2 regions of the Ralstonia sp. RRA genome follow, and region 2 is predicted to be linked to the other one. Evidence: riboswitches for the same ligand, from Rfam matches in the RefSeq annotation. Region 2 holds a riboswitch; the other holds the start of a gene.
The links. Region 2 has a riboswitch for glycine ahead of gcvT (glycine cleavage system aminomethyltransferase GcvT). Riboswitches for the same ligand answer to the same signal wherever they lie in the genome.
Positions count from the first base shown of each region.

Region 1 (15,059 bases), on a different replicon from region 2:
AAACGCCGCACCCGGAGCGTCCGGTCAGCGTGCGGCGCTTGTCCTTGAGCGCCATGAATGCCTGCTGCGAAATCGTCAGCTGTACCTCGGCACTGTCTGGCCGGTGGATGGCTTCGATGTCGAAGACGTCGGACGCGCACTCGACAATGCCTTCGCTGAGCGCAAAGCCCAGTGCGAACGCTTCCAGGTCGATGGGCGTCGCCATCATCACCGCATGCGAGATACCGTTGAAGACCAGCGCGACCGGCAACTCCTCGACCACCTTGTCAGCGGTTGATATTGGGGCGCCGTTCCGATAGCGCGTGACCGCGCAGGACTCGCTGCCAGCGTGGTCGGCGGACGTGAAGCGTGGCTGCATGGTGGTCCTCGTGGCGGCGCATGGGTCTCCAAGGTTAGGCGCGTCATTGCGGGCCGGACAGGCACACATTGACCGAGTTGGGCAGAGCACAGTTTGAGCACGGCGGCATGTGCAAGCCTGCTCAGCCAACGTCCGGAACCGAGCGCGCAGAGCACAGTTTTGAGCAGAGCCGCCAGTTGTGTGCGCATTCCATGCACACCTCGCGGCAGTTGCTCGGAGCACAGTTCACGCGCAGCGAGATTTGATTGCGGGCGGCATTCGTGTCGCGTTACCGTCGGGCACGACTCGCACCAACCCACGTGCGCGTCGCCTTGAAACGCTGCTGCGCAATGCGGCAGTGTCCCGCTGTCACCCAGAGCCATAGACATCATGGAAATCTTCGATGCACTTCATCTCGCAAGATTGCAGTTTGCGTTCACGGTGTCCTTCCATATCGTCTTTCCAGCCATCAGCATCGGCATGGCCAGCTTTCTGGCGGTACTGGAATGGCGCTGGCTGCTGACAGGAGACCAGGCCTACAAGGACATGTTCCTGTTCTGGTCGAAGATCTTCGCCATCGGCTTTGGTATGGGGGTGGTGTCGGGCGTGGTGATGGCCTACGAGTTCGGTACCAACTGGAGCGGGTTCTCGCAGGTGGCGGGCAACATCACGGGGCCACTGCTGCACTACGAGGTGCTGACCGCGTTCTTCCTGGAGGCGGGGTTTCTCGGCATCGTGCTGTTTGGCTGGGAGCGCGTCAGCCCGCGTGCGCACTTCTTTGCCACGCTGATGGTGGCGCTGGGCACGTTGATCTCCACGTTCTGGATTCTGGCGTCGAACAGCTTCATGCAGACACCGCAGGGGTTCGCCATCGAGAACGGCCGCATCGTGCCGGTCGACTGGCTGAAGGTGGTGTTCAACCCGTCGTTCCCGTATCGACTGGCGCATATGACGATTGCCGCGTTCATCGTGGCGGGCTTCATGGTGGCGGCATGCGGTGCGTGGCACTTGTTGCGCGGGCGGCGTGACGTGCCGGTCAAGCGCAGCTTTTCCATGGCGCTCTGGCTGCTGTTGCTGCTCGCGCCAATCCAGATCTTTATCGGTGACGCGCACGGCCTGAACACGCGCGAGTATCAGCCCGCCAAGATCGCCGCCATCGAAGGTCTGTGGGACACCGAAAAGGGCGGCACCGCGCTCAACCTGTTCGGCTTGCCCGACATGGATGCCGAGGTCACCCGCTATGCAGTGCAGGTGCCGCACCTGGGCAGCCTGATCCTGACGCATAGCTGGGATGGCGAGATTCGTGGCCTGAAGGAGTTCCCGAAAGAAGAGCGACCGTATTCGCCCATCGTTTTCTGGTCATTCCGGATCATGGCCGGGCTGGGCATGCTGATGCTGCTCACAGCGGTGCTAGGTCTGCTGCTGCGAAAGGGCGGACGGCTGTACGAAGCCCGCTGGTTCCAGCGCTTCGTGCTCTGCATGGGCCCATCGGGCCTGGTGGCGTTGCTCGCAGGGTGGGTGACAACCGAGGTTGGCCGGCAGCCGTGGACGGTCTACGGCGTGCTGCGCACGGCGGACTCCGTCTCGCCTGTCAGCGCGCAGCTTGCGGGGGTGTCGCTGTTGATCTTCGTCATCGTCTACTTCGCGGTGTTTGGCATGGGTGTGTATTACATGCTCAAGCTCATGCGGCGCGGGCCGGTGGCGCAGGCCGACGCGCACAGCACTGCGCGCAAGCATCCGGAATTGCACAACCGCGCCTTGGATGCGCTGCAAGGGGAGTAAAGCCATGCAAATCGATCTGCCTGTCATCTGGGCCGGAATCATCGGGTTCGGTGTGTTCCTGTACGTCATGCTGGACGGCTTCGACCTGGGCATCGGCCTGCTGTTTCCGTTCTTTGAATCCAAGGTGCACCGGCAGGTGATGATGAACACGGTCGCGCCTGTGTGGGACGGCAACGAGACGTTTCTCGTGCTGGGCGGCGCCGGGTTGTACGGGGCGTTTCCGGTGGTGTACTCAACGCTGCTGCCGGCCAACTATCTGCCGCTGATCCTGATGGTCGTGGGGCTGATCTTTCGCGGTGCGGCGTTCGAGTTGCGTGGCAAGGCACGCCGCACGCAGAACCTGTGGGATCTCGCATTCATCTGCGGTTCCGCCCTGGCGGCGTTCTGTCAGGGCATCGTGCTGGGCTCGCTGCTGCAGGGGATCAAGATTGCCGATGGCCGTTTCGTTGGTGGCGCGTTTGATTGGTTGTCGCCGTTCAGCCTGTTCTGCGGGTTCGGCGTGATGTTCACCTACGCCATGCTTGGCTGCGGCTGGCTGATCATGAAGACGGAGGGCCGGCTCCAGCACGAGATGCGCTTGCTGATGCGGCCGCTCACAGGCGTCTTGCTCGGCATCATGGCGGTCATCAGCCTGTGGACGGTGATTGGGCTGCCTGCGGTTGCGCATCGCTGGTTCGGCAGCGGCAATCTCGGCTGGTTCCTGCCGGTACCCATTCTGGTGGTGGCCTGCGTCTGGGGCATTTTTGGCACCAGCCAGCGCGCACATCATCACGCCACGCCATTCCTGCTGGCGCTCGCGCTGGTCTTCCTGGGCTATACGGGGCTGGTCATCAGTATCTGGCCGAACATCGTGCCGCCGTCGTTGACGATCTGGCAGGCGTCGTCCAGCCATTCCAGCCAACTCTTCGCGCTGGTCGGCACCGTCATCGTGCTGCCTATCATCCTTGTCTACAACGCGATGCAGTATCGCGTGTTCCGGGGCAAGGTGCGCGAGGGGGATCCGGGCTACCACCACTGACCACACCGATGAACGATTTCAAGGGCGCGGGTGACGCATCATGATTGTGCGGCCACGGGAGAACTGGTTTCGCATGCTGTTCGTCTGGAACGGCTCGGTGCTGCAATCCATTATTCCGCAGCTGATGTTCATGGCGGTGTTCAGCAGCTTGGCGGTCATCACACAGGGCCGCATCCTGGGCGAGAAGATTCCGCTCAATACGACGCCCTTCACGCTGTTCGGCCTCGCCTTGGCAATCTTCCTGTCGTTCCGGAATAACGCCAGCTACGCACGCTTTGATGAGGCGCGGCACCTGTGGGGCAACCTGCTGATCGCGTCCCGCGCGTTGACTTCGCAGATGCTGTGCTATCTGCCGGAGCACGTGAGTCAGGCTGACCGCATCAGGGTGGCCAACACCGTGATTGCGTTCGTCTATGCGCTCAAGCATCAGTTGCGCAAGACGGACCCGACGGCCGATCTAACGCGCCTGCTCGGTGCAGAACAGGCGCAAGCGCTGCAACACAAGTGCTACCGGCCCGCGGCGATCCTCAATGACATCCGAAGCCGCCTGGTCCGTTTGCAAGGCGAGGCGCCGGCTTCGGACACAACACGCTGGATGCTGGATGCGCAGCTCAACGACATGGGCAAGACACTCGGCGGCTGCGAGCGGATTGCGTCCACGCCCATCCCATTCGCCTACAGCGTGCTGTTGCACCGCACGGCATATGCGTACTGCATGTTGCTGCCGTTCGGCCTGGTGGATTCCACGGAGTTCTTCACGCCGCTGCTGTGTGTGTTCATCTCGTACACGCTGATTGCACTGGAGGCGATTGCCAATGAAGTTGCCGAGCCGTTCAGCGTTGCGCCGAATGCGTTGCCGCTCGATGCCATTACGCGCACGATCGAGCGGTCCGTCCTGGAGCTATGTGATCGCGAGATTCCGCCCGAAGTTGTGCCGCAGCGCCGGTATCTGCTGACCTAGTGATGGCTCGACCTCGGGGGCGCCAAGTTCTGTGCTCTTCACCCGCAGCGGGGCGTTGCCTGCCGTGCAGCGCAGGATCACGTGTTTGCTGTGCCATGACGGGGCCATGACAAGCGCAGTGCGCTGTACACAGGCCGGCGGCTGTCAACTGTACCTTGGAGCGGATACGGCGATCAGCTAACGTAAGCGGACAGGCTTGCACGGCCGCATCCGCATGAAGCGCATCGCGCTTGCGACGGCAGCGTGCGAGATGCGCACTCATAGAAGGAGGTTGTCGCATCGTGTCCACTCTCTGCGATATTTGCAATGTCCGGCCCGCCGTCGCGCGTGTCGCCGTGGTGCAGGACGGCGAGCGCAAGTCAATCTCGATCTGCGACTACCACTACCGGCAACTCATGCGGCATCAAAGTATGCTCAATCCGTTCGACTCCCTGTTGGGGGGCGGAGGTGGTGGGCTGTCACGCCTGTTCGATGAGTTTGGCGACGCTGATGAGCATGGCGCAGGTTTCTCTGCCGAGGTCCCCCGGGAATCGGTGGACGTGATCGACGCCTTCAGCGAGCAGACCCTTGAGCTGCTGCAGCGTGCTGCGGAGAAGGCCCACGAGCTGCATCGCCGTGAACTGGATACCGAGCACGTGTTGTACGTGCTTGCGGACACCGATATCTGTGCCGCGCTGCTCAAGGAGCTGAAGCTTTCTGCGCAGGATATCCGCAGCTATATCGACGAACACGCCAAGACGGGCACTGACGACGGTGACGCGTCAATGGACAAGACGACGGTGTCACCGCGCCTGAAGAAGGCGTTCCAGTATGCGTTTCAGGCATCTCGGGATCTGGGGCACTCCTATGTGGGCCCCGAACACCTGCTGATCGGGCTGGCGGCGGTGCCGGAGAGCATTGCCGGCGCGTTGCTGAAGAAGTACGGAGTGACGCCGGAGGCCTTGCGCCAGAAGGTCGTCAAGGTGGTCGGAAAAGGCGCGGAAGACGGCCGGGTGGATGCGCCGAGTGGCACGCCCACGCTCGATAAGTTTGGCCGCGATCTCACCACGCTGGCGCGCCAGGGCAAGCTCGACCCGGTGCTTGGGCGCGCGCAGGAGATCGAAAGCGCAATTGAAGTGTTGGCCCGTCGCAAGAAGAACAACCCGGTGCTGATTGGCGAGCCGGGTGTCGGTAAGACGGCCATTGTCGAAGGCTTGGCGCAGCGCATTATCAACGGCGATGTGCCGGAAGTGCTGCGCGGTAAGCGCCTCGTGGAGGTCAACATCAACTCGATGGTGGCGGGCGCGAAGTATCGCGGCGAGTTTGAGGAGCGTGCCAAGCAGCTGATTGACGAAGTGACCGCCAAGCAATCGGAGCTGATCCTGTTTATCGACGAGTTGCACACCATCGTGGGCGCGGGGCAGGGCGGCGGCGAGGGCGGGCTCGACATTGCCAACGTGCTCAAGCCTGCGCTTGCTCGCGGCGAGTTGAGCCTGATCGGTGCCACCACGCTCAATGAGTATCAGAAGTACATCGAAAAGGATGCCGCGCTTGAGCGGCGCTTCCAACCCGTGCTTGTGCCGGAGCCCAGCGTCGAGCAGACCATCGTCATCCTGCGTGGCCTGCGCGACAGCCTGGAGGCGCACCACCAGGTGACCTTTGCCGATGATGCGTTTGTTGCCGCGGCCGAGTTTGCGGACCGTTACATCACATCGCGCTTCCTGCCCGACAAGGCCATCGACCTGATTGATCAGGCAGCGGCGCGCGTGCGGATTGGCGCGACATCGCGTCCGGCGGACATTCAGGAAGGTGAGGCGGAAATCGCACAACTGAAGCGCGAGCAGGACTACGCCGCGTCGCGCAAGCGCTTTGATGAAGCCAAGCAGTTTGAAGAGCAGATCAACGCCAAGCAGACTACGCTCGACGAGAAGATGGAAGCCTGGCAGCGCAAGACCGGTTCGGAGACGCGGGAGGTGACGGTGGCATCGGTGGCCGAGGTGGTATCACGCCTGACCGGTGTTCCGGTGTCGGAGCTGACAAAGGAAGAGCGCCAGAAGCTGCTGAAAATGGAAGAGCGCTTGCGCGAGCGCGTGGTCGGTCAGGACGACGCCGTCGTCGCCGTGAGCGATGCAGTACGGCTCTCGCGCGCTGGCCTCGGGCAAACGCATCGCCCGATAGCCACCTTCCTGTTCCTTGGCCCCACTGGCGTGGGCAAGACCGAGCTGGCGAAGGCGCTGGCCGAAACGGTGTTTGGCGACGAGCAGTCGATCATCCGCATCGACATGTCGGAATACATGGAGCGCCACGCGGTTGCGCGCCTGATTGGCGCACCTCCGGGATACGTCGGCTACGACGAGGGCGGCCAACTGACCGAACGCGTGCGACGGCGCCCGTACAGCGTGATCCTGCTCGACGAAATCGAGAAGGCTCACCCGGACGTGAACAACGTACTGCTGCAGGTGTTTGACGATGGCCGGCTGACTGACGGCAAGGGCCGTGTGGTGGACTTCAGCAACACGATCCTGATCGCTACCAGCAACCTTGGCGCGTCGATCATCATGGACAACCTTGAGCGACCCGAAGACGAGCGCAAGACCGACAAGGCGCTGCGCGATGCACTGATGCCGGTGCTGAAAGGCCACTTCCGCCCCGAGTTCCTGAACCGGATCGACGAGATCATCGTGTTCAACGCGCTGTCCAGGCAGAACATTCGCGCGATCGTGCAGATCCAGCTTGACCGGGTGAGGCGTACCGCGGCGGCACAGGACATTACGCTCAAGATGGGTGAGGCGCTTGTCGAGCACCTGGTGGAGGAGGGCTATCAACCCGAGTTCGGTGCGCGTGAGCTGAAGCGTCAGGTACGGCAGATGATCGAAACGCAGCTTGCCAAGGAGATTCTGAGCGACACGCTCAAATCGGGCGATACCGTGGAGGTGGATTTCGACAGGGACAGCGGTACGGTGACTTTCAACAAGCTCGCGTCGCCCGCAACGGAAGGGAAATCCCCTCTCTCGCAAGAGAAAAACACCGCTGAGAAAAAGAGCGGCAAAGGCACCAAAGGCACCAAAGGCACCGCCACATCTGAGGCCTGACGTATCAGGTGCGTCGAACCGTTTCATTTCAACCCATGGCCGCGCCGCGGCTTTACCAACGCAAGCCCCCAACCCTGGCTGGGGGCGATGGAGATTCACATGGCAAATCGACGCGAAGTTCCCGGCATCCGGCCTTATGACGGCCCTGCCGGCGGCTGGGGCGCGCTGCGGGCAACGGCACAGGCCGTTCACGACCAGATGGACAAATTCCAGGCGCCGATCACGCTGATGCGGACCAATCAGCCCACGGGCTTCGATTGCCCGGGGTGTGCCTGGCCCGACAAGGAGCACCGCTCCACCTTCCAGTTTTGCGAGAACGGTGCCAAGGCCGTAACCTGGGAGGCGACGAACAAGCGTGTGCCGCCCGAGTTCTTTGCCACGACCACCGTATCGGAACTGCTCACATGGTCCGACTACGAACTGGAAGACAAGGGCCGGTTGACGCATCCGCTGGTCTACGACCGCGAGAAAGACACCTTCCGCGCTGTCGAGTGGGAAGACGCCTTCAACCGCATCGGCGAGATCCTGCGCGGGCTCCAGCCCGATGAGGTCGAGTTCTACACCTCCGGGCGGGCATCGAACGAGGCGGCCTACCTCTATCAGCTCTTCGCGCGAGAGTACGGCACGAACAACTTCCCGGACTGCTCGAACATGTGCCACGAGCCCACCAGCGTCGGCCTGCCGCAGTCGATCGGCATCGGCAAGGGCACGGTGTCGCTGGAGGATTTCGAACACTGCGAGCTGATCATCTCGATCGGTCACAACCCGGGCACCAACCATCCGCGCATGATGGGCACGCTACACGAAGCGTCACGGCGCAACGTGCCGATCATCGTGTTCAACCCGCTGCGCGAGCGCGCGTTGGAGCGCTTTGCTGACCCGCAGAACTGGCTGGAAATGGCCACCTATGGCTCGACCCGTATCGCGTCGACGTACTACCAGGTCGATGGCGGTGGCGATGCTGCCGCGCTGATCGGCATCATGAAGGCCCTCCTGGCCATGGAGGCGACGCAAGGCGATGTGCTGGACCGCGACTTCATTGCAGAGCACACCCAGGGCTTTGATGCATTCGCAGCCGAACTGGAAGCCGCAACGTGGCCCGACATCGAAAAGGCCAGCGGGCTGACGCGCGCCGAGTTGGAGCAGGTTGCTGAGGCCTATGCCAAGTCGAACGCCACCATCATCACGTATGGCATGGGCGTGACTCAGCACAACAAGGGCACGGCCAACGTGCGCCTGATCGCCAACCTGCTGCTGATGCGCGGCAATTTTGGCAAGCCGGGTGCCGGCATTTGTCCGCTACGGGGCCACTCCAACGTGCAGGGCAACCGGACGGTGGGCATTACGGAAAAGCCGTCCGCCGATTTTCTCCAGCGCATTGAAAGCGTGTTCGGCTTCAAGCCGCCTGCGGCGCATGGGCACGATGCCGTCAACGGCATGCAGGCCATGATCGACGGCAAGGCGAAAGCGCTGATCTGCCTGGGCGGCAATTTTGCGGTGGCACTGCCCGATCCGGAGCAGAGCTTTCCGGCCATGGGCAAGCTTGACCTGAGCGTGCACGTCGGTACAAAGCTCAACCGCTCGCACCTGCTGGTGGCCAAGGAAACCTACGTATTCCCCTGCCTGGGCCGGACGGAGCTTGATATGCAGGCCGGTGGCCCGCAATCGATCACCGTTGAGGATTCGATGTCGATGGTCCATGCATCGGCGGGCAAGCTGACGCCGGCGTCCGAGCACCTGCGTTCCGAGCCGGCCATTGTTGCCGGTATGGCGAAGGCGACGTTGCCGCACAGCAAGGTGCCTTGGATGGAGCTGGTTGCCGACTACGACAAGGTTCGCGACCTGATCGAGAAGACCATCCCTGGTTTCGAGCGCTTCAACGAGCGCATCCGCACGCCGGGCGGCTTCCGCCTGCCGTTGCCGCCCACCGAGCGCCAATGGCCAACGCCCACGGGCAAGGCGATGTTCTCCGTGTACGGCGGGGTGCGGGAGGACGCCGATGTCCTCGGCGGCGAGGACGTGCTGCGTCTCATCACGTTGCGCAGCCACGACCAGTACAATACCACCATCTACGCGCTGGACGATCGCTACCGCGGCGTGTTTGGTCGGCGCGACGTGCTGTTCATGAACGAAGCTGATCTTGCCGCACGCGGGCTCGAACATGGCGACCTGGTCGACATCGAGACCATCGTGTCCGGCCGGAAGCTGCGCCTGGAGAGGATCACGGCCATCGCCTACAGCATTGCGCGTGGCTCCGTGGGGGCGTACTACCCCGAGGCGAATGTGCTGGTGCCGCTGGACTACATCGACAAGGAGAGTGGCACGCCGTCCTACAAGTCCGTGCCGGTTCGGGTGCTGCGCTCTGAGGCGCCGGTATCCCCGACTGCGTAACACCCAACCGGATCGGGCCTGGATTGTGCTGGCCCGATCCGTTGTGGGATTGGCGATCAGTGCAATGGGCAGTCGCGCGCGATCACGTCGCCGATCATCGCGGCCGTGGCGCCAGAGAGCGTCCAGCCAAGGTGCCCATGGCCCGTGTTGTAGAACACGCGCGCATGCCGCCCGCGACCAACGCGCGGCATCATGTCCGGCATCATCGGGCGCAAGCCGGCCCACGGCACCACGCGTGAGGTGCCGATGGCAAAGTTGCGGCGCGTCCAGGCCACCAGGGGTTCAATGCGATCAGCGCGGATGTCGCGGTTGTAGCCGTTGAACTCCGCGGTGCCGGCCACGCGGAAGCGGCCCGCGCCCAGGCGGCTGGTGACGATCTTCGCGCTCTCGTCCAGCAGGCTGACCCACGGCGCGCCTTGCATGCTGGCCTCATCGTCCAGATGCACGGTGATCGAGTAGCCCTTGACCGGGTACACGTTGATGCGGTCGCCCACCATCTGCGCGACATGCCGGCTGCCGACGCCGGCGCAGACGACCAGCGCATCGGCGGTGATCTCCTGCACCACGTTGGCCTCACTGGTGGAGAGGCGATCATCGAGTGTGGTCTGCAGCAGCAAGCGCACACCGCGTTCAGTGGTTTCCACGTCGCGCACATCCACGCCTTGCATGAAGCGCACGCCGCGTTTCTCGCAGGCCTGCGCAAGACCGCGCGTGAACTTGTGGATGTCGCCTGTGGCGTCCGATTCGGTGAAGTAGCCGCCGTAGTAGTTGCCGCGCAGCGTGGGCTCGATTGCAGCAATGTCTTCGGGGCTCACGGCGTGGCGTTCCAGCCCGCCGGCAACGAGCAGCGCGTTGGCCTTGCCTGCTGCGGTAAAGCTCGCCTTGTCGTGATAGACGTGCAGGATGCCGCGCCGTTGCAGGTCGAAATCGATCTGTTCGCGCTCGGCCATCGCAAACAGGTGCTTGCGCGCTTCGATGGCCATGCGCGTGGTCTCGATGGTGTTGCGGCGGTAGTGGGCGATGCTCGCCACGAACTCGCCGATCCACGAATACTTGTGCCACGACGGCTTGGGATTGAGCAGCAGCGGCGCATCGTTGCGCAGCATCCATTTGATGCCTTTGAGCAGCGTGCCGGTGCTGTTCCAGACCTCGGCATTGCTGGCGGAAAGCTGTCCACCGTTGGCAAACGAGGTTTCCATGGCCGGATACAGATGCCGGTCGAGCACCGTGATCTGATAGCCGAGTTGCGAGAGCGTGTAAGCAGTGGTGACGCCGGAAATACCGGCGCCGACGATGACGATATGCGTCATGGCGGTCCCTATGGAGTGATGTCATAACCGGACGATCCGGTCGGCTCACCCCATCTGTCTTGGGACCTGAGAGCTTGGGCGTCAGCTGCGCTGGCGCCTTCCCCTTCGGTGGGCATGCCCGTGCATGCCTCTCTCCAGATTCGCAGTCGACGCCACAGTCCTTTTGCCTGAGAGTTTCCGGGGTGGTTGCTCCATCGGCGCCGGGCATCGTTGCAACCCGGTCTCTCCTGCGGCGTGTTGCAGCGGTGCGTGTTGCGCCCGCCGCGCCTGCGTGCTGCCGGTGAAGGCAGCGGGTTGGAGTGTGTCACGGGTTGTGATGTTCGGCAAGCCGGGTGATTGCCGAGGTGGTGTGCCGACCGAATGCTATGCTGCGCATCCAAGCGATCTGGGCGCCGCATTTACGCCGGTCGATCGATGTGAAACCGTCCGCAAGAACACAGAGAAGAGGGGAAGATGGATTCAAAACCTGTAGACCAGAACGCCAGCACGTCCAACTCGCCCGCCACCGATTCGACGCGCGCACCACTTGTCATCGCAACGTTGCTGCAGCTTGGCTTCACCCTGCGTTACGCATGGGCCTATTGGGAGCTTGTGCGTACGGGATCGACATCATTGCTAACGGCACTGATTTCCTTGTTGTCCTGCATCCTGCTCTACAACAGTGTGATTCGTCACCTCGCGGGCAAATCCGCGCAGTGGGGCCTGGTTGTGGTGACGGTCGGTTTGGTTTGGTCGTTTCTCAAGTGGGGTCCCGGGAATTTGTGGTCGTACCCGTTCCTGTTCGGTGCGATTGTGGGCACCGTGACATGGGCGTTGTCGCTCAAGGCTTCGAAGCGCGCCTGATCAGGGCTCCAGCCGTGGCAGGCGCACGATGAACCTGGAGCCTTTGCCTTCTGCGCTGCTCACGGTAATCGTGCCCCGGTGCAGTTCGACCACAAGCTTGACCAGATACAAGCCGACACCGGCACCCACTGTGCCGGCCACATTGCCGCCGCGGACGTAGCGCTCGAACAGCCGCTCGATGTCGCGCTCCGGAATACCCATGCCGCGGTCTTCCACCACCACCGATACGCTTTCGGCATTGCCTTGCACATACACGCCAATCGGTTTGCCGGGCGGCGAGTATTTGACGGCATTGCCGATCAGGTTGCTGAACGCCTGGAAGAGCAGCTTGGCGTCACCAAAGAAGGTGTCGGGCCCATCGGCTTCGATGTGTTCTTCGATGCGTGCGCCGGGCGTGCTGTCCCGGTGCATCTCGCAAACTTCGTGAAGCAACGCCGGCAGCGGAAACAGGGTGCGCCGCATCGCTGCGGGCGTCGTGCTATCGAGCCACTGCGAAGAATCGAGCAGATGGTCCATCAGATGCGTCATGCGTTGCACGGCCGCGCGGATCTTGCCGCATCGCTCTTCGATCACCTCCGGTGGGGGCACTTCGCGCATGCGCATCAGCCGCTGTGCATGGCCGTCAATCACGCCCAGCGGTGTGCGGAATTCATGTGAGGCCATGGAGACAAAGTTGCGCTGCAGTTCAGCCAGGCGGCGCTCCTTGTCCAGCATGTCCTGCAGGACGGTCGCCTGTGCAACCAGGGCGTCCTTGCTGCGGCCCAGTTCGATGGTGTTGTCGCGAAAGCGTGCGACGGCCTGTGCGATGTCGCCGATTTCATCGCGACGGTCCAGGCCCGGGATGTCGACGTGCGTATCGTTGTTGGCGATGTGGTGCATGCGGTCAACCAGCACGGCGATCGGTCGGGAGACTGCGTAGGCAAGGTAGGCCACCGCAACCACGACCAGGCAGGTTGCCACGATGATGGCGCCGATGATGAGTTGCCGTGCGTCGTGATAGGCCTGCGCCTCGCGTTCGGTTTCTGCGGTTGCGCTGGCGGTGCTGCGCTCGGTCAGGACGCCCAGCGTGTCGTTGGCATGGTCATAGGCCTGCCATGATTCATCGTGATAGAGCTGCTTCGCGCCCCGAATGTCTCCTGCCTTGGCCGTGATGATCACGCGCCTGGCCAGATCACGGTAGGTATTCCATTGGATGACGAATTGCTGGTACAGCGCACGCTCGGCTGAATCGTGTTCGATTCTTTCGTACCGGGATTGCGATCGCAGGATCAATTCATCGAGCTTGGCAACCTGTTGATCTGCGGCGACCAGATCGGCGTGCGAGGTCGAAATCAGGTACTCCGCTTCCCCATAGCGGTAATCGGAAATGTAGTTGTTGAGATCGCCTAGAATGCGGCTGTTTTGCAGCCAGCGGCCACTGATCTGCGATGACACGCTATGGAAGCTGGCAAGCTGGTCAATGCTGAATGCACCCAGGCCGATGACCAGCAGCAGAAACGTCACAAAGGCAAGCGAGAGCCGAACGCGGACGGGCCGCAGTGCTGACAACGGACGGAATCTGGGCAATCGTGTGTCGGTCGACACGGAAACCGGGCTATGCGTGGGACGTGCCATACGCTTTTTCTAGCAATGCATCAAACTGCAGCGGAAGAGTTCGGCAGATAATGCCACGTGATTACACAGCCAAGGCGTCTATGCCTGCCGTGACATTGGCTGATGGCCCCCCATATTGACGCGGAATGATCATGAGCGATGCTGATCGAAAAATCCTCTGTATTGAGGATGACCGCGAAACCGCGGAATTGATCGTCGAAGAGCTGGTTGAGCGCGGGTTCTCGGTCAACCAGGCCCACGACGGAGAGCAGGGCTTGACCGCCATTCTCCATGACGCGCCGGATCTTGTGCTGTGCGACGTCAGCATGCCCGGCATGACGGGTTTCGAGTTGCTGGAGAAACTCGGCACGCTGGCGCCGCGCTATTCCGAGATTCCCTTCGTGTTTCTCACGGCGTTCGCGCAACGCGAGTACGAACTCAAGGGCCGCCGCCTGGGGGCTGACGACTATGTGACCAAGCCAGTCGACTTCGACATCCTGAGCAGCATCATCGAGACACGGTTGGCCAAGAGCGCCCGCACGCGCAAGCCGCTGCCGGCGGTCAACCTGAGTGAGCGCGAGGTGGAAGTGCTGGCCTGGTCCGCACGTGGCAAGACCTCCGGCGAGATTGCCACCATCCTCGGCTTGTCCAAGCGCACCGTGGATTTTCATATCGATAACGCGCGGCAGAAGCTGGGCGTGGCCACGCGCATCGAGGCGGTGGTCAAGGCGTCTTCCGCCGGCATCATCAAGCTTTAAGGCCCGCCTCCTCCGGGGCTTGTTGCTCTCATACGCAGCAGGGCCCGACACTAATCCCCCCCAAAAAACAGCGCGCCGGACTGCAGGAGTCACGGCGCGCTGTATAGCACCTCGTTGTCACCCCGCCCAGAAGGCGGGCGCTGCGTCAGACCGGTGCCTCCTCAGGTGGCGTCATGTCGGGCGGCGGCGTCTTGCCGAGAAACACCATCCGCAGTGCCGGCACGATTACCAGCAGCATCAACGGGCCGATCAGCATGCCGCCCACCACCACGGTGGCCAGCGGACGCTGCACTTGGCTACCGATGCCGGTGGAGATGGCCGCCGGGAACAGGCCGATACACGCCGACAGCGCCGTCATCAGCATCGGCCGCATCCGGTGCTGCGCGGCATGGAACATCGCCTCGGTCGGCTTCATGCCCTGCTCGCGGTGCAGGTCGTTGTAGTACGTGATCATCAGGATACCGTCCATCACCGAGACGCCGAACAGCGAGATGAAGCCGATCGCCGCGGAGATACTGAAGTCCAGCCCGGTCAGGAACAGTGCCAGGATGCCGCCCATGATGGCGAATGGAATACCGGCCAGTGCCATCAGGCTGTCGCGCGCCGAGTTGAACAGGCCATAGAGCAGCACCAGGATCAGCATCATGCTGACGGGCACGGCAAACTCCAGGCGTTTCTTGGCCAGTTCCAGATCTTCAAACTCGCCGGCCCACTGGATGCGATAGCCTTCGGGCAGCTTCACATGCTTGGCGATGCGCTCCTGCGCTTCTTCCACCGTGCCGCCCAGATCACGCCCACGCACGCTGAACTTGATCGGGATGTAGCGCTCGTTGCGCTCGTGGTAGATGTAGGACGCCCCCGTGTCGAGCGAGATGTCAGCCAGCTCACGCAATGGGATATAGCCCGTGGTGCTGTTCGACGCGGTGTAAGGCACCCGGATATTGCGGACCGCTTCGATGTCTTTGCGGTACTCCGGCGCAAAGCGCACCAGCATC
Region 1 covers NZ_CP146092.1:1,289,477-1,304,535, forward strand. Annotated here, with positions in the region: gene fdhD (formate dehydrogenase accessory sulfurtransferase FdhD) at 1-358, opposite strand, end outside; gene V6657_RS23870 (cytochrome ubiquinol oxidase subunit I) at 728-2,119, shown strand; gene cydB (cytochrome d ubiquinol oxidase subunit II) at 2,124-3,137, shown strand; gene V6657_RS23880 (bestrophin family ion channel) at 3,178-4,098, shown strand; gene V6657_RS23885 (AAA family ATPase) at 4,380-7,169, shown strand; gene V6657_RS23890 (FdhF/YdeP family oxidoreductase) at 7,269-9,560, shown strand; gene V6657_RS23895 (D-amino acid dehydrogenase) at 9,617-10,870, opposite strand; glycine riboswitch at 11,016-11,110, opposite strand; gene V6657_RS23900 (hypothetical protein) at 11,324-11,713, shown strand; gene V6657_RS23905 (ATP-binding protein) at 11,714-13,327, opposite strand; gene V6657_RS23910 (response regulator transcription factor) at 13,459-14,064, shown strand; gene V6657_RS23915 (CusA/CzcA family heavy metal efflux RND transporter) at 14,210-15,059, opposite strand, start outside.
Region 1: linked by a shared signal. The riboswitch ahead of V6657_RS23895 (D-amino acid dehydrogenase) and the one ahead of gcvT (glycine cleavage system aminomethyltransferase GcvT) in region 2 are both predicted to bind glycine.

Region 2 (15,059 bases):
CGCTTCGTACTCGACCGCGACCCGACGCCGGGCGATGTCACCCGCGTGCACCTGCCGCACCCCGAGCTGTACGCGGCCACTGCGCCGGGCCAATCGCTGCTGCTCGATGACGGCAAGATCCGTCTGGCTGTGGAAGCCGCCGACCCGACCGCCATCGTCACCCGCGTGGTCGACGGCGGCCCGCTGTCGGACCGCAAGGGCGTGAACGTGCCCGATGCCGTGATCCCCATCCCCGCCCTCACCGAGAAAGACCTGCGCGACCTCGAGTTCGCCCTGTCGCTGGGTGTGGATTGGATTGCCCTGTCGTTCGTGCAACGCGCCGAAGACGTGATCGCCGCACGCGAGATCATCGGCGACCGCGCCGGCCTGCTCTCCAAGATCGAGAAACCCGCCGCGCTGTTGCACCTGGAAGACATCGTGCAGGCCTCCGACGCGCTAATGGTGGCGCGCGGCGACCTGGGCGTGGAGCTGCCGCCCGAGCGCGTGCCCGGCGTGCAGAAGCGCATCCTGCGAATCGCACGTCAGCACGGCAAGCCGGTGGTCGTGGCCACGCAGATGCTCGAATCGATGATCGAAGCGCCGGTGCCGACGCGTGCAGAAGCGTCTGACGTGGCAACGGCTGTGTACGACGGCACCGACGCGGTGATGCTCTCGGCCGAATCGGCCAGCGGCAAGCACCCGGTGGCCGCGGTCAGCATCATGAACCGCATCATTGCCGAGACCGAGCGTGACCCGCTGTACCGCAACCTGATCGACGCACAACACCAGGCCCCGCTGCCGACGCGCCAGGACGCCATCTGCGCGGCCCTGCGCGACGTAACGCATATCCTGGGCGCAGTGGCCACCGTCACCTACACGTCCAGCGGCAAGACCAGCCTGCGCGCTGCACGCGAGCGGCCCCTGGCGCCCATCGTGAGCATCACGCCGCGCCTGGATACGGCACGCCGTTTGGCGATCACCTGGGGCGTGCACAGCACCGTGAGCGCCGATGTGCATAGCGTGGATGAAATGGTGGATGCGGCTTGCCGTGCCGCTGCGCGTGAAGGCTTTGCCGTGTCGGGCGACCAGATCGCCATCACGGCGGGCATGCCGTTTGGTCAGGCAGGGTCGACCAACCTGCTGCGTCTGGCCGAAGTCTGGCCGCAGACGGTCGCCACCGCGCAAACGGAAACGACTGCGCAGGAACCGGCAACGGCTTAAGGCCGGTCAGACCACCTTGGAATAGCGCGGAACGAAGGCGACGGGCTTGCCCTGCGCCTCGACCGCGCGCTCGGTGCCAACGGCGCGCAGATGCGCGTCGAACACCATCGCGATACGCCGCACCAGCAGCCGCCCTTGCGGCGTGATGAGGATGCGCTCGTCGCCCACCTTCACCAGGTCCGCTTCTTCCAGCGGCGCCAGCGCCTCCAGTTCATCGGCAAAGGTGCGCTTGAAGTCCAACCCATGCGTCGCGCCAAACGCGCGCATGTCCAGCTCGAACCCGCACATCAGTTCGCCAATCAGCGCACGCCGCACGTGGTCGTCCGGCGTGAGCGACAGGCCGCGCAGCACCGGCAGCTCATTGGCGTCGATGCGCGCGTAGTACGCGTCGAGATCCTTTTCGTTTTGCGCGTACACATCGCCCACGCGGCTGATGGCGGACACGCCAAAGGCCAGCAGGTCGCAATCGGCATGCGTGGAATAGCCTTGGAAATTGCGCTGCAGGCGCCCTTCGCGCTGCGCAATCGCCAGTGCGTCATCCGGCCGCGCGAAGTGATCCATCCCGATATAGACATAGCCCGCGTCCACCAGACGCTCCACCGTCATCGCCAACAGGTCGAGCTTCTCGTCGGCGGTGGGCAGCGCGAGCAAGTCGATGCGGCGTTGTGGCTTGAACAGGTGCGGCAGGTGCGCGTAGCTGTAGACGGAGAGCCGATCCGGCGCCATCTCCAGCACGCGGTCCAATGTCGCGTTGAAGGTGTCGGTCCGTTGATGCGGCAGGCCGTAGATCAGGTCAAAGCTGATCGATTCGAAACCGAGGCGGCGCGCGCTATCGACCACGCGGCGCGTGTCTTCCACGCTCTGGATGCGGTGGACGGCGCGCTGCACGTCCGGATCAAAGTCTTGAATGCCAAGGCTGGCGCGGTTGAAGCCGAGGTCGGCCAGCACGGACAGCGTGGCGTCGTCGGCATGGCGTGGGTCGAGTTCGACGGAGATTTCCGCGTCGGGCATCAGATCGAAATGCGCACGCGTGGCGGCCATCACTGCGCGCATCTCATCGTGCGTGAGGAAGGTGGGCGTGCCACCGCCCCAGTGCAGTTGCGTCACGCGGCGCAGCGGGCCGATGTGGCCGGCCACGAGCGCCATCTCCTGCGCCAGGGCGCGGATGTAGCGCGCACTGCGCGAGTGGTCCTTGGTGATGATCTTGTTGCAGCCGCAGTAGTAGCAGAGGTTCGCGCAGAACGGCAGATGCATGTACAGCGACAACGGCGCATGCAGCGCTGGCGCAATCGCGGCGCGTCGGTGCAGTGCGTCGAGATAGTCAGCCTTGTTGAAGCCGGCGTGGAAGCGGTCCGCCGTCGGGTACGACGTGTAGCGCGGGCCGTGCGTGTCAAAGCGCTGTGCCAGCGCGCGCACCTGCGGTGCAGACCAGCGGAAGGCGACGTCATTGGCGGCAGCATCCTGGGCAGCCGGTTGGGCAAAGGGGAACATGGGGCGTGGGGTGCGAGGGCGATGGTTGATGCTATTCCTGCGCTCCCAGCGGCGCGTTGATATGTGTCAACGTCGGTCAATGCGGGTTCAAACGTGCCGATCCCTCCATCAGGAGGGGCTTAACTTCACTGATCTGTCACATTCGGCCGCCTACCATCGACGATTGGCGTGCACCCGCCAGCCAGGCCGGTCACAACAAGAACAACGCGCCGTCGATTCGTCTTTGGGGGAAGCATGATGTGGCAGACACTGGCACGCCGCTGCGCGTGCGCATTCGCCTGCGCAACCGCCGTTGTGACGCTGACGGCGCATGCGCAAGGCAATACCACCTTCGTCGTCGGGCAACTGGTGGAACGCGGTGGCGCCCAGGCCGACTACGCACGCGACTTCATGGCCGGCGCCAAGGTCGCGTTTGATGCGGCCAACCTGAGCGGTGGCATCAAGGGCCGGCGCATCAGCCTGATCCGTCGCGAAGTCGAACAGTCCGAAGCGGTGCCGCAAGCCATCGACATGATTGAGCGCGATCGTGTGGAAGTGCTTTTTGGCGTGAGTGAACGCCTGTTGCCCACGCTGACCGCTTCTCCGGAGATCGCGCGGCGCAATGTGCCGCTGTTGGCGCCACTCTCGGGCGCCACGTCCACGTCCGACAACGTCTGGTTCATCCGCCCGGACTACGACCACGAAATCATCGCCGCGCACAACCGCCTGCGCCAGTTCGGCATGCGGCGGATTGCGCTGGTCACCACTGCGGGGTTCGATCCCCAACTCGGTACGCGCCTGCGCAACACGCTGGCAGCCACACCGCCCGCCAAGGGGGATGCTGCCGAGGCACTTGATCTCTACACCCTGACGGGCGATCCGGGCGAACTGGCTGCGCGCGTCGCCCCCACCAAGCCGACCGCCATCATTGTCGCGGGCGATACCCTTGCCTACGCCAGCGTCGGCCGTGCGCTGGCGCAGCACGGGTGGTATGGCTTCCTGGTCGGGCTCTCGTCGGTCAACCCGCAGGTGGCGCGTGAAATTCTCGGCACCGGTTACAGCGGCGGCATGCTGCTCGCGCAGACCGTGCCCAACCCCGCTGTCGGCAATACCAAGATCACGCGCGAACATATCGCACGCATGAAGCAGTTTCTGGATGAGCCACCGTCGGGGGCCACGTTGTCGGGTTATATCGCGGCCACGTATCTGATTCAGGCGATGAATGCAGTGGGTGGCAAAGCGGCCGGGGCTGAGTTGCGGCGCGCGCTGCAAACGCGTGCGGATGTGGGGGGATTTACCTTGGACTTCACTCGGGGGAATCGGGGGAGTGAGTTTGTGGATTTGAACTACATCCAAGGGACGGGGAATTAGGCGTTGGTGGTCTGCCCCCCTTTCGCCCCCTGCCGGGGCCGACTCACTTTCTTTGTCTTGCCAAAGAAAGTAAGCAAAGAAAGGCGCGCCCGATGCGGCGAAAGACTCCTTGAATTTATGTCGCAAGGAGGGAGAGGAGGCAAACTCGCTGCGCTCAGACAAGCCTCCTCTCTTTTTCCTCCTTGCAACAGAAATTCAAGGCGCCGCATAGGGCAGGGAAAGTCAAAGGCAGAAGCCAAACCATCTAGGCGCCAGCCCAAACGACAAGGCCAACCTCGCGACGGGTTGGCCTTTTTCTTTTGACGTTAGGCCCTTGATGGCGCCTTGAATTTTCGTAAGCGGGCGGAAAAAAGATGGGGAACTGTTTGAGCGCAGCGAGTTTTCCCCATCTCCGCCCGGTTATGAAGATTCAAGGAATGGGTCGCCATCTCGGGCGCGCCTTTCTTTTGCTTACTTTTCTTTGGCAAGACAAAGAAAAGTGAGTCAGCCCCGGCAGGGGATGAAACAAGGGATGGACCAAAAACAAAAAATCAGGAAACCACCGGCTTCTTGGCCGACAACAACCCCTTCAGTGCCCCCAACCGATCCTTAGGCGACATCGCCGGCATCGAATCCTCAGGCGTCGGCCCAGCATCATCCCCAAGCTTCATCTCGGCGATGTAGCGCGACGGCTCACACACCACCGTCTCCCGTGCGCGCTTGCGCTTCTTGCACCAGCTGATATGCAGGCTGCGTTGCGCGCGTGTGATGCCCACATACATCAGCCGCCGCTCTTCCTCGATTTTCTCGTCGGTCAGGTCGTCGTCTTCACGGCAGTGTGGGAGGATGCCCTCCTCAACGCCCACCAGAAACACGTGCGGATACTCCAGCCCCTTGCTCGCGTGCAGCGTGGAGAGGCGCACCGCATCCGGGTCCTCTTCCCGGCCTTCAAGCATGCTGATCAGCGCGATGGTCTGCGTGAGTTCGAGCAAGTTCTTGCCTTCGTCCATCAAACCATCGGCATTGTCGAAACCGGTGGCCTCTTCGTCACCCTCTTTCTCGGGCTTGGTGCCCTTGCGCTTGAGCCAGTCCACAAACTCCAGCACGTTGGTCCACTTGTTCTGGGCCTGGCGCTCGTCGTAGGTGTCGTACAGGTAGGCCTCGTAGTGGATGCCTTCCATCATCTCGTCGAGCAGCGTGCCGGCGGGTTCCTTCGCGGCGCGGTCTGACAGGCGCACGATGAACTCGCAGAACACCCGCAGCGGCTCTAACTGACGCGGCGCGAGCTGCCCTTCGATGCCACCCATCATCGCCGCCTCGAACAGCGACACCTTCGCCTGCCCCGCGAATGCGCCCAGCACTTCCAACGTCGCATTGCCCACACCGCGCTTGGGTGTGGTGATGGCACGGATGAACGCGGGGTCGTCATCCGCATTCGCAATCAGTCGCAGATACGCGCACAAGTCCTTGATCTCGGCCTTGTCGAAGAAGCTTTGGCCGCCCGAGAGCACATACGGAATGCGCTCGCGCCGCAGGATCTGCTCGAACAGCCGCGCCTGGAAGTTGCCGCGATACAGGATCGCGTAATCCCGAAACTGCGCGCGGCGCTCGAACTTGTGCGCGGAGAGCTTGAAGACCACGCTCTCGGCTTCGTGCTCCTCATCATTGGCGCTGGTGACGTTGATGGGGTCGCCCATGCCGTGCTCGCTCCACAGCGTCTTCTCGAACAGCTTCGGGTTCTGCGCGATCACCGCGTTGGCGGCGTTCAGGATGCGCACCGTGGAGCGGTAGTTCTGCTCCAGCTTGATCACCTTCAGGTTCGGAAAATCCGTCTGCAGCAGCTTGAGGTTGTCGAGCGTCGCACCGCGCCAGCCGTAGATGGCCTGGTCGTCGTCGCCCACCGCCGTGAAGGCCGGCGCGCGCAGGTGCGAGCCACCCGCCAGCAGCTTCAGAAGCTGGTACTGGCAGGCGTTGGTGTCTTGATATTCATCGACGAGGAAATAGCGCAGACGGTTCTGCCACTTCAGGCGCACCTCTTCATTGCGCGCGAACAGCTCGGCGGGAATGCGGATCAGGTCGTCAAAGTCCACCGCCTGATACGCATGCAGTGTGGCGACGTAGTTGCGGTAGACCAGCGCGGCCTGGTGATCGTCGACGTTGTTGTTGGCGAGGGCCTCGGCAATCGCGGTTTCCGGATCGACGAGACCGTTCTTCCACAGCGAGATCGTGCTCTGCACGCGACGGATCAGTTGCTTGTCGGTCGTCGCCAGCTGCTCCTGGATCATGCCGAAGCAATCGTCCGAATCCATGATCGAGAAGCGTGGCTTGAGGCCCACGTGTTCAGCCTCCGCCCGCAAGATCTGCACGCCCAGCGAGTGGAACGTGCACACCGTCAACTGCTTGATGGGAATGCGCTTGCCGTCTTCGCGCGTCTTGCCATCCATCAACTTGGCCACGCGCTCCTGCATTTCCTTGGCCGCCTTGTTGGTGAACGTGACGGCAGCGATGTGACGCGGCTCGAAGCCCTTGTCGAGGATCAGGTGCGCGATCTTCTGCGTGATCACGCGCGTCTTGCCGGAGCCCGCCCCGGCCAGCACCAGACACGGGCCGTCGAGGTAGTGCACACCTTCGGATTGGGCAGCGTTGAGCCCGTGGGCGAGACTGGAAGACATGGGAACAGCCGGGAGGAAATCAGGCGGGAACGTACAGCGGAAGGCGATGGTAGCACGCGAGGATGCGGCCCTCCGACGCTGACTGCCCGCTTGCGCGCACTTGGCCGACAAAGGTGTCACGGAGGCGAACTCAGTCTCAGTTCCAGCCGAAATGTCGCATCGATATCAGACCAGTAGGAAATGACGCAATGTCAATCTCTCAGAGATTCAAATGTCATTTTTGGCGGATTTTTTGAGATTTTTTCCGCCCGAAGAACATACCGACGCCTCTCCTGGACGCCTATCAGCTTGGATAATTTGCACATTGAGCCAAATCAGATACCCGCTTAGTTGCGGGCGGCTCCCATCGGGCATTCACCAATCTCTACGATCGATCGAGTTTCTCAGGGAATTCTGATTTTCGATTCGATATCAATTTTTGATCAAGGCGACCAAATAGAACAGAACTCACTTCGTGGATTCACCACACTCCGGGCCGCCGGCAAACCGTGTGGCCCGGCAAGGAATTCCACATTGAATCGAAATCAGGGTGAGTCACATGAATAAGACGTATCGCGTTGTTTTGAATGCCTGTACGGGCAAATGGGTCGTGGCATCTGAATTGGCCAAGGGGCGCAAGAAAAAATCCGTCAGCCTGGCGAGCCTGGCTGCCGTTGCCCTGGGGCTGGCGGCACCCAGCGGCGTCGCGTTTTCGCAGGCCAACGGCAGTGGCAGTTTGCAGTTGTGCCCGGGGAGCGCTGCAGGCACCAACATCGGCTCAGCCTACGGTTACAGTTCCTCGGCAAACAACATGAACTGCAATACCAATGGGAATTACGCATTTTCCTTGCATAACAGTGGCACGAATGCAGGAACCAATGGCGTTCAAAACTCGACTGCACGTATCAGCGGCTACCAAGACGGCCACCTGGAACTCGTCGGCCAGGGCGGCATCACGCTGCTCGGCGGGCCGATCACGTTCAACGCGAGCGCCAACCTCAATAACAACAAGATCACGGGCCTGGCCAACGGCACGGCGGGGACCGACGCGGTTAACGTGTCGCAGGTGAACGCAGTCAAGACGGTGGTGGACGCCAACGCCGCGGCCATCGCTTCTGCACTGGGAACAACCGTCGGCACCGACGGCACAATCGCCACCCCCTCGTTTACGGTGGGCGGAACGGCCTACCCCAGCGTCAATGGTGCGCTGACCAACCTGGACGGCCGCACGAACACCAACACCACCAACATTACCGCGCTGACCAATGGCACGGCCGGTCTGGTGCGCCAGGCCAACAACACGGCCACCATCTCGGTGGGCGCCACCAGCGCGGGCGACACGGTCAACATCATGGGCACGGCTGTCGGCGGCACCGCGCGTATCACGCGCCGGTTGACCGGCGTCACGGCGGGCGCAGTATCCGACACCAGCTCGGACGCCATCAACGGCACGCAGCTCTACGACGTCAGCAACTCGGTTGCGACCGCGCTCGGTGGTGGAGCCGGTGTGAACGCCGACGGCTCGATCAGCGCACCCAAGTATGCCGTCAACGGCGCCGACTTTGACAACGTTGGCGGTGCGATCGAGGCACTGGACGGCCGTTCGACGACCAACGCGACTGCCATCACGAACCTGACGGCCCAGATCAACGCGGGCACGATCGGCTTGGTGCAGCAGGCCAACAGCTCGGCGGACATCACGGTGGCCAAGGACAACGCCGGCACAACCGTCAACTTTGCCGGCCGGGGCACCGGCGGGAGTGTGCTCAACCGCAGGCTGACGGGCGTGGCCGATGGCACGAATGCCACGGACGCTGTCAACCTGGGCCAGTTGGAAAAGGCCACGGGTGCCAGCAAGTATGTTGCATACAACGCGGGTGACCAGGGCGACAACGCTTCTGCAACGGGCAGGGATGCGCTGGCAGTCGGTGGCGCCAGCATCGCAGGCGGCACGGCATCCACAGCGATCGGCGCGGGGGCGGGCGCAGTTGGCGCAGGCGGCGTTGCCGTAGGCAATAACACAAGCGCCATTGGCAATGGGTCCGTTGCCATTGGGACCGGCAGCAAGACCACCGCTAACAACGCGATCGCCATCGGTGCAAACAGCGCGGTTTCCGATACGGCAGAAAATTCGGTCGCTTTGGGTACCAACTCGACAGCGGAGCGTGCCTCCACGGTATCGGTGGGCGCAGCGGGCAGTGAGCGTCAGATCACCAATGTGAACGACGGCACGGCAGCGACCGATGCCGTCAACGTACGTCAGATGAATGCCACGGCGAGTGCCGCACGCGATGCCGCCATCGTTGCGGGCAACGCCACGGCAAACGAGCTCGCCAAACAACTGGGCGGTGGCGCTGGCGTTGCCGAAGATGGCACGATCACAGGCCCGACGTACAACTTCAATGACGGCAGCGAGCACAAGACGGTGGGCGATGCGCTCGGCAACCTGGACAAACGCACGGCTGACAACACCACCAAGATCGGTGAACTCGAAGGATCGGTAGGCAATCTTGACCAGTTGGCCGTCAAGTACGACAGCACCGCGAAGGACAGCATCGCGCTCGGCAATGCCGGTACGCCGGTCAAGCTCTCGAATGTCGCCAACGGCAACGTCGCGGCGACGAGCACCGAGGCCATCAACGGTAGCCAACTGCACGGCACGGCACAGTCGGTGGCCGACGCACTGGGCGGCAAGGCGGCGGTCGACGCAGACGGCAAGGTCACCAAGCCGACCTACGTTCTAAGCCCCGATCCGATCTCTGGCAAAGACACGTTTGACAACGTGGGCGATGCGCTGAGCAGTCTGAACAACAACATCGTCAGCAATGCCGAGGCCATCGACGACCTGGGTACGAAGATCGGCGAAGGCTCGATCGGCCTGGTTCAGCAAGACAAAACTAGCCGCACGATCACGGTGGGCAAAGATACTGACGGCACCGAAGTCAACTTTGCCGGCAAGGATGCGGACGGCAACGCCATTGACCGCAAGCTGACCCACGTGGCGGCTGGGACGGATGACACCGACGCCGTGAACGTACGACAGCTCAAGGACGCGGGTCTGGTGGGTGACGACGGCAAGCTGGCCAACGCCGTGACTTACGACAGCGACAAGAAAGACAGCATCACCCTGGGCGGCTTGAAAGCCGATGGCACGCCTGCCATGGCCCCGGTCAAGCTGTCGAACGTCGCGGATGGCGTGAACAACAACGACGCCGTCAACATGGGGCAACTCAAGCCCATCCAGGCGCTGGCCAATAGCGCCGTGCAATACGACGCCGGTGGTACGAGCGTGACGTTCAAGGGTTCGTCGCCTGTGCAACTCAAGAACGTCGCCGCAGGTACCGACGATACTGACGCCGTCAACCTGAAGCAGCTCAAGGATGCCGGTCTGGTGGGCCAAGGTGAGGACGGCTCGGTCACCAGCAATGCGGTGCTGTATACAGCGGCAGACCAGTCCGCCGCTCGCCTAGCAGGCGCCGATGGCACCACGCTCGACAATGTGAGGGCCGGCGCAGTGCTTGAAAACAGCATGCAGGCCGTCAATGGCAGCCAGCTGTATGGAACGTACCAGGACATGGCCAAGGCGCTGGGCGGCAACGCTTCGTACACTGGTGGCGTATGGACTGGGCCGACCTACAAGTTCTCGGATGGCAAGGAGTACAACAACGTGGGCGCTGCGCTCGGCGCACTGGACACCCGTGTTGGCGCGCTGGAAGGCGGTAGCGGCGGCCCGGCCGGTGGTGGTGGAGAAGGCGGGGCAGGCGGCCAGGCCAACCCCATGTTCGCTAGCAAGGGCGCAACTGGAGCCAGCAAGGAAGCGGCCGTGGCAAGCGGTAACAACTCCACAGCCGCTGGTGCCAACGCGGTTGCGTCGCACGACAATAGCGTCGCGCTTGGGGCGGGTTCGGTCACGAGTGGTGCCAATACCGTATCGGTTGGTTCTGTGGGTAACGAACGGGCGATCACCAATGTTGCCGACGGCGCCATCACCGAGAGCAGCAAGGAAGCCGTCAACGGTGGCCAGCTGTTCCGTGCGCAGGCTGACATGCAAAGCAGCGTGAACAACCTGCAAAGTCAAATCAACCAAGTCGACACCAAGGTCAACCGCGTCGGCGCAATGAACGCGGCCATGTCGACCATGATTGCCAGCGCGGCCGGTCTACAGACCGACAACCGCATGGCGATCGGCACGGGTGTCTACCGAGGCCAGACGGCGCTGGCGATCGGCTATCAGCGCAAGATCGGTAACCGTGCGACGGTCACGATCGGCGGCTCCACTGCCGGCGGCAGCGAGTACAACGTTGGCGTGGGCGCAGGCTACGGTTGGTAAGCCGACCACGTTGATGGCTTGAAGTTGACGGACGCGCACCTCACGGGCGCGTCCGTTTTTTCCTTATGGGGGCGCACCCGTCGGCGCCGCACTCGTTTGCTCCCCTCGCTTTTCCCTGTGGGGTTACACGGCTTACGCGCGGTTACACGGTGGCCGTCAGCTTTCGGCCAAAACCGTCCGTTATAGGCAGGACAGCGGCTGAATCGGTCGGTCGCTCACCGGAGGAAGAAAACCATGAACCGCATCGTCAAAGTCCTGGCTGTGACCGCCGTTGCTCTGTCTGCTACCACGGGGGCTTTCGCCCAAACGCAATGGCAGAAAGACCACCCGCGTCGCGCGGAAGTGAATCACCGCCTCGCCAACCAGAACAAGCGCATCCACAACGAGGTGAAGGAAGGCGAAATCACCAAGGGCCAGGCCAAGGCGCTGCACAAGGAAGACCGCCAGATTCGCCAGGAAGAGCGCGACATGGCCGCTCAAAATGGTGGCCACATCACCAAGCAGGAACAACGCACGCTGAACCAGCAGGAAAACAAGGTGAGCCGCCAGATCGGCAACTGATCACCGGCTGACCACCGACCCGCACACCGGCCACACCCCGGGGCAAGGCGAAACCGCCAATGCCCCGAGGGTGTGGCCGTTGTCTTTGGCGTTTCGCTTTTGACGTCCCTGCCCTAGATGGCGCCTTGAATTTGTGTAAGCGGGCGGAAAAAAGACGGGGAACTGTCTGAGCGCAGCGAGTTTTCCCCGTCTCCGCCCGGTTACACAAATTCAAGGGATGGGTCGCCATCTTGGGCGCGCCTTTCTTTGCTTACTTTCTTTGGCAAGACAAAGAAAGTGAGTCAGCCCCGGCAGGGGATGAAACAGGGGATGGACCACCAACAAGAAAACCAAACCCAGGAACACTGCCCCAGCCAATCCTCCTAATTGACAATCCCATCCCCCTTCCGTAAATTCCGCCCATCCATCCGGGAGAGCGTGCCCGCCGCACACGGCCAGGCACCGCCGAAGGGGTAGCACCCGAAAACTCTCAGGCACCAAGGACCGGGCGGATCGGCCAGACATGCGTCTGACCGCACTCTGGAGAGCTGGCGCTGCACGACCACTGCAGGCGCCCACCGAAGGGGCTCACGAACGGCGCGCACCGCTATGCGCCCCGCTTCGCAATCTCTCAGGTACCAAGGACAGAGGGGCCATCCGCGCAGCTTGCATCTTCATGGCGTCACCATGAGGCATCAGGCTGCGCGGGTGGCCTTTTTGCTTTTCTGGTCCCGAATAACGCGCCCTGCCGAGGCCACCGGCGGCGCCCAAGCCGAGAGATTCCATGACGCTCCAACACACGCCGCTCAACGCCATCCACCGCTCGCTGGGCGCCCGCATGGTCGACTTTGGCGGCTGGGACATGCCCGTCAACTACGGCTCCCAGATCGAAGAACACCACGCCGTGCGCCAAGACGCCGGCATCTTCGACGTCTCGCACATGTGCGTGGTCGACCTCACCGGCGCGCGCGTGCGCGATTTCCTGCGTGGGCTGCTCGCCAACAACGTCGACAAGCTGCAAACCCCGGGCAAGGCGCTCTACAGCTGCATGCTCAACCCCAAGGGCGGCGTGATCGACGACCTGATCGTCTATTTCTTCCGCGAAGACTGGTTCCGCCTGGTGGTCAACGCCGGTACCGCGCCGACCGACCTCGAATGGATCGTCGCGCAGAACGCCGCTGCCGGCACCGACGTGACCATCACGCCGCGCCGCTCCGACAACAACGCTGGAGCGGAGCCGCTGGGCATCTTGGCTGTGCAGGGCCCGAACGCCCGCGCCAAGACCTACGCCGCGCTGCCCGGCACGCAGGCCGTGGGCGAAGCGCTCAAGCCGTTCAACGCCGGCTTCGTCACTGTGGATGGCGTGGGCGAGATCATGGTCGCGCGCACCGGCTACACCGGTGAAGACGGTTTCGAACTGGTCGTGCCCGCCGCGCAGATCGCCGGCGTGTGGGAGCGCCTGCTGCAAGCCGGCGTCCGCCCGGCCGGTCTGGGTGCACGCGACACGCTGCGCCTGGAGGCCGGCATGAACCTCTACGGCCAGGACATGGACGAGCACGTCTCGCCGCTCGACGCGGGTCTGGCCTGGACGGTCGACCTGCAAAGCGAACGCGACTTCACCGGCAAGGCTGCGCTGCAAGCCGGCGGCCAGCACGAGCAGTTCGTCGGCCTGATCCTGCGTGACAAGGGCGGCGTGCTGCGCGCCCACCAGAAGGTCATCACCCCCGCCGGCGACGGCGAGATCACCAGCGGCACGTTCAGCCCGAGCCTGTCGCTGTCCATCGCGCTGGCGCGCCTGCCCAAGGACGTGGCCATCGGCACCGACGTGCAGGTCGAGATCCGCGACCGCAAGCTGACCGCGACTGTGGTTAAACTGCCGTTCGTGCGCAATGGCAAGGCGCTGGTTAGCTGAACCCGAATTCCACTCATTCCAAATCTTCCGGAGAACCTTTCATGAGCAACATCCCCGCCGATCTGAAGTACACCGAACACGACGAGTGGATCCGCGTTGAAGCCGACGGCACGCTGACCATCGGCATCACCGACTTCGCGCAAGACGCGCTGGGCGACATCGTGTTCCTCGAGCTGCCGGACGCTGGCCGCACCGTCGCCAAGGACGAAGCGATTGCCGTGGTGGAATCAGTCAAGGCTGCGTCCGACATCTACGCCCCGGTGTCGGGCGAGATCATCGCCAACAACGCTGACGCTTCGGGCGCGCCCGAGTCGGTCAACGCCGATGCCTACGCCGCGTGGCTCTTCAAGATCAAGCCGACCAACGCCGACGACGTGAACGCCCTGCTGTCGGCCGAGCAGTACACCGCCAAGATCGGCTAAGCCGGTCCTTCAAGCCGATGTGCCTGACCCGCGCATCGGCTTTTTGCTGCATTGCCTGAATTTCGAGCCCTTGCCATGAACGCTCCGCACCCCGCTTCCTCGGCGCTGTCCGCCGAACGTCCCTCTTTGGCTGACCTGGAGGCGCGCGACGCCTTCTCGCACCGCCACATCGGCCCGTCTGCCGACGAGCAGGCCCAGATGCTCGGCACGCTCGGCTACGCCAGCCGCGCCGCGCTGATCGACGCCGTGATCCCCGCCGCCATCCGCCGCCAAGACGTGATGCCGCTGGGCGAATTCACGCAGCCGCTGACGGAAGAAGCCGCGCTGGCCAAGCTGCGCGGCATCGCCGGGCAGAACCGCGTGGTCAAGAGCCTGATTGGCCAGGGCTACTACGGCACGCACACGCCGGGCGTGATCCTGCGTAACATCCTCGAGAACCCGGCCTGGTACACGGCCTACACGCCGTACCAACCGGAAATCTCGCAGGGCCGCCTGGAAGCGATGCTGAACTTCCAGCAGATGGTGATCGACCTGACGGCCATGGACATCGCCAACGCGTCGATGCTGGACGAAGCCACCGCTGCGGCCGAAGCGATGACGCTGCTGCAGCGCATCGGCAAGTCGAAGTCGACCGTGTTCTTCGTGGCCGACGACGTGCTGCCGCAAACGCTGGAAGTCGTGCGCACGCGCGCCGAGCCGATCGGCGTGCAAGTGGTGACGGGCCCGGCCGCCGATGCTGCCAAGCACGACGCCTTTGGCGTGCTGCTGCAATACCCGGGCGCCAACGGTGCGCTGCTGGGCGATCTGGCGACCTACAAGGCACTGACCGACGCCGTGCACGCTGCGGGCGGTCTGGTCGTCGCCGCGGCTGACCTGCTCGCGCTGACGCTGCTGGCTGCGCCGGGCGAATGGGGTGCCGACGTGGTGATCGGCAACACGCAGCGCTTTGGTGTGCCGTTCGGTTTCGGCGGCCCGCACGCTGGCTACATGGCCGTGCGTGATGCGTTCAAGCGCTCGATGCCCGGCCGCCTGGTGGGCGTGACGATCGATGCGCAAGGCAACTCCGCTTACCGCCTCGCGCTGCAGACGCGCGAGCAGCACATCCGCCGCGAGAAGGCCACCTCGAACATCTGTACCGCGCAGGTACTGCTGGGCGTGATGGCGTCGATGTACGCCGTCTACCA
Region 2 covers NZ_CP146091.1:3,415,293-3,430,351, forward strand. Annotated here, with positions in the region: gene pyk (pyruvate kinase) at 1-1,200, shown strand, start outside; gene hemN (oxygen-independent coproporphyrinogen III oxidase) at 1,207-2,691, opposite strand; gene V6657_RS16465 (ABC transporter substrate-binding protein) at 2,929-4,041, shown strand; gene V6657_RS16470 (UvrD-helicase domain-containing protein) at 4,572-6,692, opposite strand; gene V6657_RS16475 (ESPR-type extended signal peptide-containing protein) at 7,231-11,001, shown strand; gene V6657_RS16480 (hypothetical protein) at 11,236-11,562, shown strand; glycine riboswitch at 11,961-12,058, shown strand; glycine riboswitch at 12,072-12,199, shown strand; gene gcvT (glycine cleavage system aminomethyltransferase GcvT) at 12,326-13,453, shown strand; gene gcvH (glycine cleavage system protein GcvH) at 13,495-13,875, shown strand; gene gcvP (aminomethyl-transferring glycine dehydrogenase) at 13,951-15,059, shown strand, end outside.